Regions from separate parts of the Bacillus sp. BC05(2025) genome, predicted to be linked through region 2. Evidence: riboswitches for the same ligand, from Rfam matches in the RefSeq annotation. Region 2 holds a riboswitch; the other holds the start of a gene.
The links. A riboswitch is a leader RNA that binds a small molecule or an ion and turns the genes downstream of it on or off. The one in region 2 is predicted to bind S-adenosylmethionine.
Positions count from the first base shown of each region.

Region 1: it holds a riboswitch for S-adenosylmethionine, as region 2 does, so the genes downstream of both, metK (methionine adenosyltransferase) here and ACZ76X_RS21885 (bifunctional O-acetylhomoserine aminocarboxypropyltransferase/cysteine synthase) in region 2, are expected to answer to the same signal.

Region 1 is NZ_JBWYRA010000010.1:68,808-76,250, reverse strand. It holds gene ACZ76X_RS23765 (hypothetical protein) at 1-131, shown strand, start outside; gene ACZ76X_RS23760 (hypothetical protein) at 310-474, opposite strand; gene ACZ76X_RS23755 (iron-sulfur cluster biosynthesis family protein) at 592-915, shown strand; gene ACZ76X_RS23750 (DMT family transporter) at 1,115-2,020, shown strand; gene ACZ76X_RS23745 (hypothetical protein) at 2,049-2,270, opposite strand; gene ACZ76X_RS23740 (ATP synthase subunit I) at 2,549-2,932, shown strand; gene ACZ76X_RS23735 (hypothetical protein) at 3,217-3,414, opposite strand; gene pckA (phosphoenolpyruvate carboxykinase (ATP)) at 3,687-5,273, opposite strand; SAM riboswitch class I at 5,502-5,623, shown strand; gene metK (methionine adenosyltransferase) at 5,792-6,991, shown strand; gene ACZ76X_RS23720 (GNAT family N-acetyltransferase) at 7,033-7,443, opposite strand, start outside.
Region 2 is NZ_JBWYRA010000008.1:109,306-116,748, reverse strand. It holds gene pdxK (pyridoxine/pyridoxal/pyridoxamine kinase) at 1-546, opposite strand, end outside; gene ACZ76X_RS21910 (GAF domain-containing sensor histidine kinase) at 681-2,252, shown strand; gene ACZ76X_RS21905 (response regulator) at 2,273-2,920, shown strand; gene ACZ76X_RS21900 (FMN-dependent NADH-azoreductase) at 3,112-3,738, shown strand; gene ACZ76X_RS21895 (transcriptional regulator YeiL) at 3,801-4,472, opposite strand; gene ACZ76X_RS21890 (YjjG family noncanonical pyrimidine nucleotidase) at 4,579-5,274, shown strand; SAM riboswitch class I at 5,548-5,651, shown strand; gene ACZ76X_RS21885 (bifunctional O-acetylhomoserine aminocarboxypropyltransferase/cysteine synthase) at 5,745-7,043, shown strand; gene metA (homoserine O-acetyltransferase MetA) at 7,027-7,443, shown strand, end outside.

The sequences.
Region 1 (7,443 bases), on a different contig from region 2:
TGGGTCCAGTACTACCAATCGGTCCGGTGCTCCCGGCAGGTCCGGTGTTTCCGGTAGAGCCACTGTTACGTCTGCCATCGCAACTAAAACAATTACGTGGGTACATGTATGTTCTCCTTTCTCTATTTTGAAAAACTAGTTTTAAAAATAGAACCACTATATACATATTATGAATTCTATATTTTTGTGTGTTCGATTGTATTGTGTATAGATTTCAAAAATAGAGAGGAGAGTTGAATCGCTATAGAGCTAAAGTTTCTCTTGTAGGCCAAGGTAACACCTAAGTCAAAATTACGCTGTAAATAAACCTTAAAGTGATTCTTCTTTTTTCACAGCAAAATAGGAAGCAGACAGGAAAAAAATAAATGCTAAAATCCAACCAATAGAAGGAGAATAATGTAATAGCATTCCGCTAGAAATAGAAAAGCTACCGAGTAGACTTAAGAAGATGGGGTATCGCAGTAATTTGAACATAGTGATACAAAACCCCCCTTATTATGTTAATTAATCTTAATTTTCAGTATAATGCATTTTAGAAAAATAGTGGTACAATATATGAATGATACGAGAAGAGAGGATGAAGATTAACGTATGTACGTTACTGTAACAGAAGCAGCATATAAAAAGATTATGGATACGATTCCAAATGAAGCGAAATATATAAAGTTATTTTACGATAATGAAGGCTGCGGTTGTGTAATGAGCGGAATTATTGATTTAGTAGCTGTAGCAGAAAAAGATGAGCGTGATGTGGATATCGAATCTAGTGCAATGAATTTTATTGCAGATCGTACGAAGCTTGTATTTATGGATGATAAGTTAACAGTTGATTGGCATGAAGGTGGAGGAACTTTTCAGCTGAAGAGCCCGAGCCAATTTTATAATCCAAATATGAAGCTACATGTTCGAGTGTAAGTAAGGAAAGGTGGTTCCAAAATGTATGTTGGAACCACCTTTTTTTATTGTATAAGCCGCTATATTTGGAAAATCGCCGATATAATTTCATGTATCAAACAAAGAGAACCTCTCCAGATCAATACGAAGATTTTTTCACATAATGAAATGTACATATGATTGAATTTTCTGTATAATTTTATTTGCGGAGGGGATACGCATGAAAAGATGGGGAATTGAATTATTAATTTTAGCAGTCGTTATTATTTGGGGGATTAATTTTACGATTGCGAAATATGGACTTTTAGAATTTACAGCAATTGAGTTTACTGCAATTCGGATGATATCGGCGGCACCGCTTATGTTACTCCTTACATTTTTTATTGAAAAGTCGGTTTATATGGAGCGAAAGGATATACCTAGATTAATCATCGTTAGCGTTGTAGGTATTGTACTGTATCAAACGTTATTTATGGAAACTGTGAAATATACGTCCGCTACAAATGCCTCTTTACTCATTTCTATTTCACCTATTTTTACAACTGTATTTGCGATTTTCTTGAAACAAGAAAAGTTTTCTTCTCGAAAGCTCATTGGTTCTATCATTGCTTTTGGTGGTGCAGCATTAGTTTTAGCAGCAGGGCATTCACTTGCTAGTTCTTTTTACGGGAATGGTATTGGACTGATTACATCTATATGCTGGGGGCTTTATCCTGTTTTAGCAAGTCCATTAATTAAAAAATATTCAGCACTACGTGTTACTGCATGGTCAGCATTAGTTGGTGCAATTCCGCTTTTATTGTTAAGTGGACCGTATGTATTTATAATGCCATTTCACATTACACATGGAATGACACTATTCGCCTTACTGTATTCTATTTTCTTTGTAACAGTATTCGGTTTAGTCATGTGGTATGTTGGTGTTCAAAAAATTGGTGCATCACATACGATGGTATATATGTATATAACGCCGCTTGTAGCTGTTTTATTTGCAGCTGTATGGGCAAATGAATATGTATCGTTTCAACAAATAATTGGTGGAATTATTATTTTCTTCGGTCTATGGTTTGTGAAATCGGAGAAAGTAAATGTACATTCTGCTGCGGGAGAACCTATATCAAAATAGGAAAACAGATCACTTATGATCTGCTTTCCTATTTTTTTATTTTTGGTAAGAAGACGAGAAATAAGATAGCAGTAATAAGTGGAATTAAGTTTAAAAATGGAATACGGAAGAGTGTGATAAGAATAATACCTGGAAGAAGAACACCGAGGACAGCGTAGAAAATACTATGATTTTTCGTGTACCAATACAATGAAAGTCCAATAAGTGCAGGGATAATGAGGTGAATGAGAGCCATTAAGAAATAAATCATTAGACGCCCCCTTTATTTGTGTGCTTATTACATCATATCCGTATGTTCGTAGATTGATATCACTTTTTTCATAAATGGACGAAAAATGTTTGGAAAAACGTCACAAATTATGAGAATATGATGTTTAAAATCTTGTATAATATTATTTTCTAAAAACATTCAAACAACATAAACATACTGTTTATGTTGTTTTTAATTTGAGTGAAATGGGTTTAAGGAATATGGATTTGAAAGAAAATTTTGTTGGATAGATCAGAACTAACGAAGAGAGGTACAGCATGATTAGTATGTCATTAAGGTCGTTTAAGATTCAATCGTATTATATACTGGGTATTCTTTTGCTCGGCTGGATGGTAACGCCTTTTTCAGCACATTTTCTAGGTGCAGGAATTGGACTTATCGTAAGTATGTATTGTGTTTGGCTTTTAGGGAGACGAATTGAGAAGCTTGGAGATAGTATCGTAAAGAAAACGAAAGCACCGACGCTCGGTATGTTTAACCGTTTTGCCGCTGCTATTTTAGGTGCTATTATTATGTACGAAATTGAGCACCATATGGTTATGTGGGCATTTGCAGTAGGGATTATGGGCGGTTATTTCTTAATTGTTGTTAATTTAGGATACTATAGCATGAAAGATGAGAAAGAATTAACGAAGAGTTAAAAAGATAAAAAGATAAAAAGATAAAAAGATAAAAAGATAAAAAGATAAAAAGATAAAAAGATAAAAAGATAAAAGACTTCTTTTTAGATGGAATAGATGATCCAGCCACGGATAGAAGTGGTCAGAGATTTTTTTAGTCCCATGCGATGTGAAACCAGAGAGAGGTAATTTGTCTGTGTGAAAATGGGTTAATCTGTAATAAGGGATACGATGACGGATATTACAACAGGAAGCGTAACTTTGCATAAAATGCAGGTTGCTGCTTCAAATAAGTTAACATGAAATTACGTATTAGTATGATTCTTATGTTCTTTAAAAAAGGTGGATATAATACAACAAATTATTCCGGAAATTAGAATAATATATTTTATCGTTTCACTTGTATGCGCAAATAAATTAACGTTAAGCATTACAAATCCCCAAAATAGTTGGATCGCTCCGTAACTGAATAAAATTTTTCCTGTACGAGAGAAATTCTTCATAGGTCTCATCCTTTCCTGTATATGTAAATTTTATCATAAAAAAATTAAAAGTGGATGATTATAAAGTGAATTTTCTGTAATTTATCAATGCAAGTCATAGATGAAGAGAGAAGATATAGAAAGAAGCTTACGTATAAAACGTAAGCTTCTTTTTTATGTAAGTGTGTATAACCGTTAAGTCGCATTGGGTTTTGTCGGTGAGTACGCGAAACTTTACGGTTACACGACACTTATTCATATGAGTAAGGAGTATTCCAACAGAAAGTCTGTACTTAAGCGATTGGACCGCCTAAGTTAATAATATCTTCAGAAACGCTGTCGAACTTTTTGAAGTTCGCTTTGAACTCGTTCGCAAGCTCGATTGCTTTTGCTTTGTAAGCAGCTTTATCAGCCCAAGTTTGTTCAGGCATTAACACTTCGTCAGGTACACCTGGTACGTGAAGTGGAACTTCAAGACCGAAGATGTCATGTTTAGCTGTTTCAGTTTTTGCAAGTTCGCCGCTTAATGCTGCTTGAATCATTGCACGAGTGTAACCTAAGTTCATACGTTTACCAACGCCGTATTCGCCACCAGTCCAGCCAGTGTTTACTAAGAATACTTTCGCATCGTGCTTCTCGATTTTTTCACCAAGCATTTCAGCATAGCGAGATGCATCAAGTGGTAAGAATGGTGAACCGAAGCAAGTTGAGAATGTTGCTTGCGGAGATGTAACGCCGCGCTCTGTTCCTGCTAGTTTACTAGTGTAACCACTTAAGAAATGGTACATAGCTTGTTCTTTTGATAACTTACTGATTGGAGGCAATACGCCAGATGCATCAGCAGTTAAGAAAATGATTGTATTTGGGTGTCCAGCAACACTTGGCAGCACGATATTGTCGATCGCATGCATAGGGTATGCAGCACGAGTATTTTCTGTTAAAGTAGTATCGTTGTAGTCTGCGATACGCGTTTGGTTATTAATGATAACGTTTTCTAAAACAGATCCAAATTTGATTGCATCGAAAATTTGGGGTTCTTTCTCGTGAGAAAGGTTTACACATTTTGCGTAGCAACCGCCTTCAATATTGAATACACCGTTATCAGACCAACCATGCTCATCATCACCGATTAATTTACGGTTTGGATCAGCAGATAATGTTGTTTTACCTGTTCCAGATAAACCGAAGAATAGTGCTACGTCGCCTTCTTCACCTACGTTTGCAGAGCAATGCATAGAAAGAATATCTTGTTCAGGTAATAAGAAGTTCATAATAGAGAAGATTGATTTTTTCATTTCTCCAGCGTATTCTGTACCACCAATTAGTACGATACGTTTTTCGAATGAAACCATAATGAATGCTTCAGAGTTTGTACCGTCAACAGCTGGATCAGCTTTGAAATTCGGTGCAGAAACAATTGTGAACTCTGATTCATGAGTTGTTAATTCTTCTTCAGTTGGACGAATGAATAATTGATGTACAAATAAATTGTGCCATGCATATTCATTAATAACTTGAATTGGTAGGCGGTAATTGCGGTCAGCGCCTGCAAATCCTTTGAAGACGAATAACTCTTCTTTTTCTTTTAAGTATTCTAAAACTTTTGTATATAATTTATTAAAATGTTCTTCAGAAATCGGTTGATTCACTGCTCCCCAAGCAATTTTGTCAGCAACCGATGCTTCTTTCACAATAAATTTATCTTTAGGAGAACGTCCTGTATATTTTCCAGTTGAAGCAGAAACGGCACCAGTCGAAGTTAATTTCCCTTCATTTCGCATTAATACTTTTTCCACTAATTGCGGAACACTTAGTTGAATCTGTGCATTGCTTCCGTTCAATAATTCGTGTAAACCAATTTGGACATTCACAGTACTCATATTTATATACCATCCTTTTCATTTAATGAAATATTTCTCGTAATCCCCAACAAGAGTATAACACAATTATATAAATAATGTATACTATTTATTTCTTTTTGTTTGTGTGAATACATTATTTCCTTATTAATATTTCATTTTAGGCGTATTGAGAAAAACTTTCAGGAAAATGTGAATATTAATTGACAAATGAATATCATTTCTTTAGTATAGGTTGGGACGGATACTCTCTTATCCCGAGCTGGCGGAGGGACAGGCCCGATGAAGCCCAGCAACCTCACTTGTATTGGTAAACACAAGTGAATAGGTGCTAAAACCTGTGCGAGGCTACAGGTCTCGAACGATAAGAGCGAAGGGCAAAAAGCAGTATGCAAGTAGCAAATTAAACCTTTCCTCTATTAAAGTAGGAAAGGTTTTTCTGTATGCTTGTGTGGGAGAATAAATGTATGTCGCAATCTGTGGCAAATTAAGGATGAGTTCCGTACAATATATACAATTACTGTAGGGAGGTTTACCACATGACAAAAAAACGTCATCTGTTCACATCTGAGTCTGTAACTGAAGGACATCCAGATAAAATTTGTGACCAAATTTCTGATTCAATTTTAGATGCGATCTTATCAAAGGACGCAAATGCACGTGTAGCTTGTGAAACAACTGTAACAACTGGTTTAGTATTGGTAGCGGGGGAAATTACGACTTCTACTTACGTAGATATTCCAAAGATCGTTCGTGAAACAATTCAAGGCATTGGTTACACACGCGCAAAATACGGATTCGATGCAGAAACTTGTGCAGTTTTAACATCTATCGATGAGCAATCTGCTGACATCGCTATGGGTGTTGACCAAGCGCTAGAAGCACGCGAAGGTCAAATGACTGACGCTGAGATTGAGGCAATTGGTGCAGGAGACCAAGGTTTAATGTTTGGTTTCGCATGTAATGAAACACAAGAGTTAATGCCACTTCCAATCTCGCTTGCTCACAAATTAGCTCGCCGTTTAACTGAAGTACGTAAAAATGATACATTATCATACCTACGTCCAGATGGAAAAACGCAAGTTACAGTTGAGTATGATGAAAATGGTAAACCAGTACGTGTTGATACTATCGTAATTTCTACACAACATCACCCAGATGTTACATGGGAAGAAATCGATCGCGACTTAAAAGAGCACGTAATTAAAGCTGTAGTACCAGCAGAATTAATCGATGGAGAAACGAAATTCTTCATTAACCCAACTGGCCGCTTCGTAATTGGTGGACCACAAGGTGATGCTGGTTTAACAGGACGTAAAATCATCGTTGATACTTACGGTGGATACGCTCGCCACGGTGGCGGTGCATTCTCTGGTAAAGATGCAACGAAAGTTGACCGTTCTGCAGCATATGCAGCTCGTTATGTTGCGAAAAACATCGTAGCAGCTGGTCTTGCTGAGAAAGCAGAAGTACAACTTGCATACGCAATCGGTGTAGCGCAACCAGTATCAATTTCAGTTGATACATTCGGCACTGGTAAAGTATCTGAAGACGTACTAGTAGAACTAGTTCGTAACAACTTCGATCTTCGCCCAGCTGGTATTATTAAAATGCTAGACTTACGTCGCCCAATTTACAAACAAACAGCAGCTTACGGCCACTTCGGACGTACTGATGTAGATCTAACATGGGAACGTACAGACAAAGCTGCTGCTTTAAAAGAGCAAGCTGGTCTATAATATATGAAAAAAAGCTTTGCGCGGTGAGCGCAAAGCTTTTTTTATTTATAATTACGTTGGAATAAAGCGAAGAGTTCAATGTCATGCCAAGTGCCGTTGCGGAATATAGCTTCTTTACAAGTTCCTTCATGTTGAAAACCGAGTGATTTATATAATTTAATTGCTCTATCGTTAAAAGAAAATACTCGCAAAGAAAGGCGATGTAAATTTAATTCTAAAAATGCATAATTCAATAATAAAGTGAAAGCTTCCTTCCCATAACCTTGCCCCCAGTAATCCTTTTTACCAATATCAATAATGCATTCAGCGTTTCGATTATACGAATCAATGTGAATTAAAGAAGTAATACCAATTGGAAGGTTCGTCGTTTTTTCTTCAATGATATAGCTCTTAGAGTTTGAAGAATGAATAAATTGCTGGCAAATTTTTTCTGTATCTTGTAAGGAGTATTT
Region 2 (7,443 bases):
AAGCTTGCTACCGCCTTTAATTAGGACGTATTTCGCACCTAAAGCGTGGATTTTTTTCGCTGCTTCTTTCATGTCTTCAAGAGAATTAATTTTTACGCCACTTAATTGGTAAGCTTCAAATAAGTTTGGTGTTACGACTAATGCTTTTGGAACTAGAACGTCACGTAAGCAATCATTCGTTTCAGGATGTAATGCTTCATCAGCACCTTTACATACCATAACAGGGTCCACTACTACATTTTTGAAATTATGTTTTTCGATAGTTTCTGCAACCATTTCAATAATTTCTACTGATCCGAGCATACCTGTTTTTAAAGCATCTACTCCAACACCTTCAATTGTCGTTTCTAATTGTGGTTTTAATGTAGAAGCTGGGATTGGGAATACGTTATGTGCCCAACCGTTATGTGGATCCATCGTTACGATTGTCGTAAGAGATGTCATTCCATATACACCAAGTTCTTGGAATGTTTTTAAATCTGCTTGTATACCAGCACCGCCACTTGTGTCAGAACCAGCGATAGTAAGTGCTTTATTTAATGTCATTATGAAAGCCCCCTCAGGTGATATAATGAAAACTATGTTTTCACCATTATATCAATGTTACGAATAAGTACAAAGTGAAAAGTAGATGATTTATGTTAGAGGCTATGTAAAATCTTGTATGTAGGAGACGAATTATGTTTCAAGAGAATCGTACAAATGAATTAGTTATATTAAAAGAAATTGCAGAAACACTAAATACATCAAATGATACATATCATGTATTGCAAGCAGTACTAGAAAAATTACTTAGTGTAACGGGTTTAACGACAGGATGGATTTTTCTGGCGGATGAAAATGGGAGATATACGAAATTAATTGATTACCAGTTACCAGAGGCACTTACATATGAAAACAAACGCCCGATGTGTGAAGGGGAATGTTGGTGTTTACGAGGCTTTGTGGATGGAAAATTAGAGCGGGCTGTTAATATTATTGAATGTAAAAGAATTAATAACGCAATTGAATATAATTGGGGAGATACGGAAGGGATTCTTCATCATGCTACCGTTCCTTTAAAGGCTGGAGGAGAAAAATTTGGTTTGTTAAATGTGGCGAGCCCAGGTAAAACACATTTTTCAGAAGAAGAGCTAGTGTTGCTCCAATCAGTTGCTTTTCAAATTGGAACGGCTTTAAAACGAGCGAAGTTATATGAAAATGAGAAGCGAAGAGCGCATTATTATGTAAAGTTAGAACGGTTCATTCAAGTTTTAAGAACGATTCATCAAATTAATCTATTACCTGAAAAAGTTGTAAATCAATTAGGTGAAGTGTTTCAGTGGAATCAAATCGCATTCTTTATTAGGGAAGAAAAAGAATTATCCTTGCGGGCATCTTATTGCCAGGAAGAATTACAAGAGGATATAAAAGAAGCAGCGAAAGAAGCGTTAGAAAAAAGTGAACCTATTTTATTAAATCATCAAACCCATCATAAGGTAGCCTTTAATAGAACGATTATTGCTACACCAATACAGATTCAAAGTCATATATTTGGTGTTTTATGTGTTAGTTCAAATAATGGTGAATTTGATGTGAATACGATAGATGTACTTCAAGCAATAACAAATCATATTTCCTTTGTAATAGAAAATATAAGATTAAATGAGCAACGACGTGAACTTGTACGAATGGAAGAAAGAAACCGATTAGCAAGGGATTTACATGATTCAGTTTCACAAAAATTATTTTCATTAACCTTTATGACAAAAGGTGCTGAGGCGGTTTTAAAAGATCAAAATGAAAAGGTAGACCAATCTTTGCATGAGATGCGTGAATTAGCGCAAGGAGCTTTAAAGGAAATGAAGACGTTAATTTGGCAATTACGTCCAGCTGGTTTAGAGAAAGGATTACTACCAGCTTTAAAGCAGTACGGTGAAAACTTGGGACTGAAAATTAGGGAACAAGTTACAGGTGTCCGTGATTTGCCACGCGTAGTAGAGGAAGCGCTATGGAGAATTGGACAAGAAGCTTTAAATAACGTAAGCAAACATGCGAATGTTAGAGAAGCGACGATTTATTTCAAAGTGACGGAGAAGAATGTATCATTGGAAATAGTCGATCAAGGAAACGGCTTTGTAGAAAAGGATATAAAAGAGAAGAAATCACTTGGCATGACTACGATGCGAGAAAGAGTGGAATTAGTCGGTGGAACAATTAAAATTATAAGTGGTAAGAAAAGAACAAGTGTAAAAATAAGCGTACCATTATGATGTGAAAATGAGGGAAGTTCGTGAATATAAAAGTATTGTTAGTCGATGATCATACAGTTGTTTTAAAAGGATTGGCATTTTTCTTAAGTACGCAGGAAGATTTAGAGTTAGTTGGAGAAGCAAGTAATGGGAAAGAGGCATTAGTGAAAGTAGGGGAGACAAATCCTGATGTTGTACTAATGGATCTATACATGCCTGAAATGGATGGTGTTGAGGCGACAGCGTGTATAAAAAAAGAATATCCAAATGTGAAAGTAATTGTATTAACTAGTTTTTCTGATCAGGCGCATGTTTTACCAGCATTAAGGGCGGGAGCAAGTGGCTATATTTTAAAAGATGTAGAACCGGATCAGCTTGTTGAAGCGATTCGAAGCGCATATAAAGGTAATATTCAATTACATCCCGATATAGCCAATGCCCTTCTCTCTCAAACGTTACCTGTGGAAGAAAAAGAAGAGGAACCTTCTATTCAAGTAGATGTGCTAACAGCAAGAGAAAATGAAGTGTTGCAACTCTTAGCGAAGGGGATGAGTAATAAAGAAATCGCTTCTGTTTTAGTTATTACAGAAAAAACGGTAAAAGCTCATGTCAGTAGTATTTTGAGTAAGTTGAATTTATCTGATCGTACGCAAGCGGCGTTATATGCAGTGAAAAATGGAGTCGTATAAGACAAAAGTCGTAAGACCTAGTTCGCCTTTAGAAGGTGGACTTTTTTTATGGAAAAATACGTCTATGTGAGGAAGAAATTGTCTTGATATAAAGATAAAATATGTTTGTAAGCAACAAAACAACAATTACAAGGGATACCTTTTTTGAAAGCATATAACAACATACGAGTGAGTAGTAGGAGGAAAAGGCAATGACAACAGTTTTATTTGTAAAAGCAAACAACCGCCCAGCGGAACAAGCAGTTAGTGTGAAATTATACGAGGCATTTTTAGCAAACTATAAAGAAGCACATCCAAATGATACAGTAGTAGAACTTGATTTATATAAAGAAGAATTACCATATGTAGGCGTAGATATGATTAATGGTACATTCAAAGCAGGTAAAGGATTTGATTTAACGGAAGAGGAAGCAAAAGCAGTAGCGGTTGCTGATAAGTATTTAAATCAATTTTTAGAAGCTGATAAAGTCGTTTTCGGTTTCCCATTATGGAACTTAACGATTCCAGCAGTATTGCACACATATATTGATTATTTAAACCGAGCTGGTAAAACGTTTAAATATACGCCAGAAGGCCCAGTTGGTCTAATTGGAGATAAGAAGATTGCATTATTAAACGCGCGCGGCGGCGTATATTCTGAAGGCCCAGCAGCCGAAGTAGAAATGGCTGTTAAATATGTAGCAAGCATGATGGGCTTCTTCGGTGCAACAAACATGGAAACAGTAGTTATTGAAGGACATAATCAATTCCCAGATAAAGCAGAAGAAATCATTGCAGCGGGTCTTGAAGAAGCAGCTAAAGTAGCAAGCAAATTTTAATTGAAAACAGAATCGTCACTCGAACAAAGTAGCATTAACAGATTAGCGTTAATGCTACTTTTTTATATTTTCAGTTCGTCAGCTAGTTTTTCCAATTGCATTCGATCTTGTATGTAATAGGTTCTTCCGTCTTTTTTTAAATAATGTTGTTGGCAAAACTGGTTTAATACATATAAAAGATGGCGGTAGCTGACATTTAAATATTCCGAGACCTCGGTATGTTTTTCTGTATAACTGTTATTTTGTTCTGTTAATAGAATAAACGCTGCTAAACGGTTTTCGAATGGGTAACTATTATTTTTAGCGTAACTTTCTGTTCGGGTAATTGTTTTTTTACCGATAAATTTGCATAGTTTCTGTAGAAAGATAGCATCTTGTAACAAAAGATGCTGACAATCTTTAAGAGGAAGCGCTAAGCATATACAATCTTCGATTACTTCCACCGTTTTCGTGACGGATTCCACGCCAATTAATCCTAATTCTCCAATGAACGAAGGTGCTTGAATAAAGTTAATTAAGGAGATCTTTCCGTTTTTGTGACTCATATATATTTTTGCTTTCCCGGAAATTAAGTAATAAAGATAAGGAACATGAACCCCTTCATTACATATCTTTTCTCTCTTCTGAAAGGAATGTAGTTCAGCATACGGTAAGATGTCAAAAGAAAAGAGAGTATGGAAATTGTAAGTTTGTATGTAATGAGAGATTTCTTCGCTATTTTTGCTGACTTTCATATTTTCACCTCATACTTAGTATGAGATATCTCCTATTATTTTTACAAGAAAGAATGATACGATTTACTTAAATTTGTTTTTGTAGAAAAGAGAGTGTGAGGGGTTTATGAAAAAATACAAAACACTATTATTTGATGTAGATGATACATTGTTAGACTTTCAAAAGGCGGAGAAAGAGGCGTTACGTATGCTGTTTGAAGAGAAAGGGATTCCTCTAAGTAGAGAAGTTGAAGCGCGGTATAAAAAAGTTAATAAAGGTCTTTGGACTGCTTTTGAAGAAGGTGAAATAAATCGTGATGAAGTCGTAAATACACGATTTTCGATTTTGTTTAAAGAATACGGGGAAGAAGTAGATGGGATATTATTCGAAAATAATTATCGTAACTACTTAGAGGAAGGGAATCAACTCATACAAGGTGCATTTGAATTTATAAATCAAATTCAAGGGGAGTATGATTTATATATAGTGACAAACGGTGTTTCTAAGACGCAAGATAAACGTTTGCGTAATGCAGGATTACATTCAATGTTTAAAGATATTTTTGTTTCTGAAGATACAGGTTATCAAAAGCCAATGAAGGAGTATTTTGATTATGTTTTTGAGCGAATTCCCAATTTTTCTCCTGAAGAAGGGCTCATTATTGGGGATTCGTTAAGCGCTGATATAAAAGGTGGATATGTAGCAGGAATTGATACTTGTTGGTTTAATCCAGAGAAAAAATCAAATCATAGTGAGATTGTACCAACATATGAAGTGCAAAATTTTGAAGAGTTATATGCATTATTGAAGCAACGTTTGTAATGAGAATGGGCAGTGGAACTTTTGTCCCTACTGCCTATTTTTTAAATTTGTAGTTTCGTTATGTTTTGGAAGTGGAAATACATTTCCGATAGCAGCTGCACCAAGCATTGGTAATAGTAAATTAAGCGGAGGTTTTAAAAGGTCTTTTTCAAATGGATATAGAATATATTTCTTTTATTATGTACATCAAATTCTTTGTAGTTAATTTAGAACATTCAGAAAAACAGATTGACATTAGGAAATTATTGCTATAAAATCAACGGTAATTGCATAGTCTTATCAAGAAAAGGTGGAGGGACAGGCCCGATGAAACCTTGGCAACAGCCGTATAACGGAATTGTGCCAAATCCTGCAGGTAATATCCTGAAAGATAAGAAAGAGCCTTTAGAGCGTGTTTTCAAACTGCTCCTTTCTTGTTTTCAGGAAAGGAGCAGTTTTTTATTTTGTATAAAAAGAAAGGAGAATGAGAGATGGGAGAATCATGGGGAAAAGGAACAATTTGTGTGCAAGGTGGCTATACGCCAAAGAATGGTGAACCGCGGGTTTTACCACTTTATCAAAGTACAACGTATAAATACGATACTTCGGATGATTTAGCAGCCTTATTTAACTTAGAGGCGGAAGGGTATATATATACGCGTATTGGAAATCCTACTTTAGCTGCATTTGAGCAAAAGCTAGCGGATTTAGAGGGTGGTGTAGGAGCTGTTGCAACGGCTTCTGGGCAGGCTGCTATTATGCTTGCTGTTTTAAATATTTGTAGTAGCGGAGACCACTTGCTTTGTTCTTCCACAGTTTATGGCGGGACGTTTAATTTATTTGGAGTGAGTTTGCGTAAGCTTGGTATTGATGTTACATTCTTTAATCCGAATTTAACTGCTGATGAAATTGTGGCCCTTGCTAATGATAAGACGAAACTCGTTTATGCAGAATCGCTAGGAAATCCAGCGATGAACGTTTTAAATTTCAAAGAACTTTCAGATGCAGCGAAAGAGTTGGAAGTGCCTTTTATCGTGGATAATACATTAGCAACTCCTTATTTATGCCAAGCATTTGAACATGGAGCAAATATTATCGTTCATTCTACGACGAAATATATTGATGGTCATGCGAGTTCGTTAGGTGGCATTGTCATTGACGGAGGGAACTTCGATTGGACAAAAGGGAAATATCCTGAACTAGTTGAACCGGATCCAAGTTATCACGGCGTAAGTTACGTTCAAAATTTTGGTGCAGCAGCTTATATTGTGAAGGCACGTGTTCAATTATTAAGAGACTACGGAAACTGTATGAGCCCATTTAATGCGTATATTAGCAATATCGGTTTAGAAACACTGCATTTACGAATGGAGCGTCATAGTGAAAATGCTCTTGCAGTTGCTAAGTGGCTTGCTAACCACGATCGTATTGAATGGGTGAATTATCCGGGATTAGATAGTAATGAAAATTATTCGTTAGCACAAAAGTATTTGAAGAAAGGTGCTAGTGGGGTTTTAACATTCGGCATTAAGGGAGGATTAGAAGCAGCGAAAGAATTTATCGCAAATGTAAAACTAGCAACTCTCGTAACGCATGTAGCTGATGCGCGAACTTGCGTTATACATCCCGCTAGTACAACGCATAGACAATTAAGTGCTGAAGATCAACGTCTAGCTGGTGTTACATCAGATTTAATTCGTTTATCGGTTGGTATAGAAGATGTTTCTGATATTATTGCCGATTTAGAAGCAGCGTTAGTCGGAGGCAAACAACATGCCAATCATAATTGATAAAGATTTACCAGCTCGCAAAGTGTTGCAGGAGGAAAATATTTTTGTAATGACGAAGGAGCGAGCAGAGACACAAGATATACGGGCTTTGAAAATTGCTATATTAAATTTAATGCCTACAAAGCAAGAAACAGAAGCGCAATTACTTCGTTTAATTGGCAATACACCGTTACAATTAGATGTTCATTTACTTCATATGGAATCACATTTATCCCGTAATGTAGCACAGGAACATTTAACGAGTTTTTATAAGACATTCCGTGATATTGAGAATGAGAAATTTGATGGACTGATTATTACAGGAGCGCCAGTTGAAACCCTTTCCTTTGAAGAGGTAGATTATTGGGAAGAGCTTAAACGTATTATGGAGTATTCAAAAAAGAACGTAACATCTACGCTT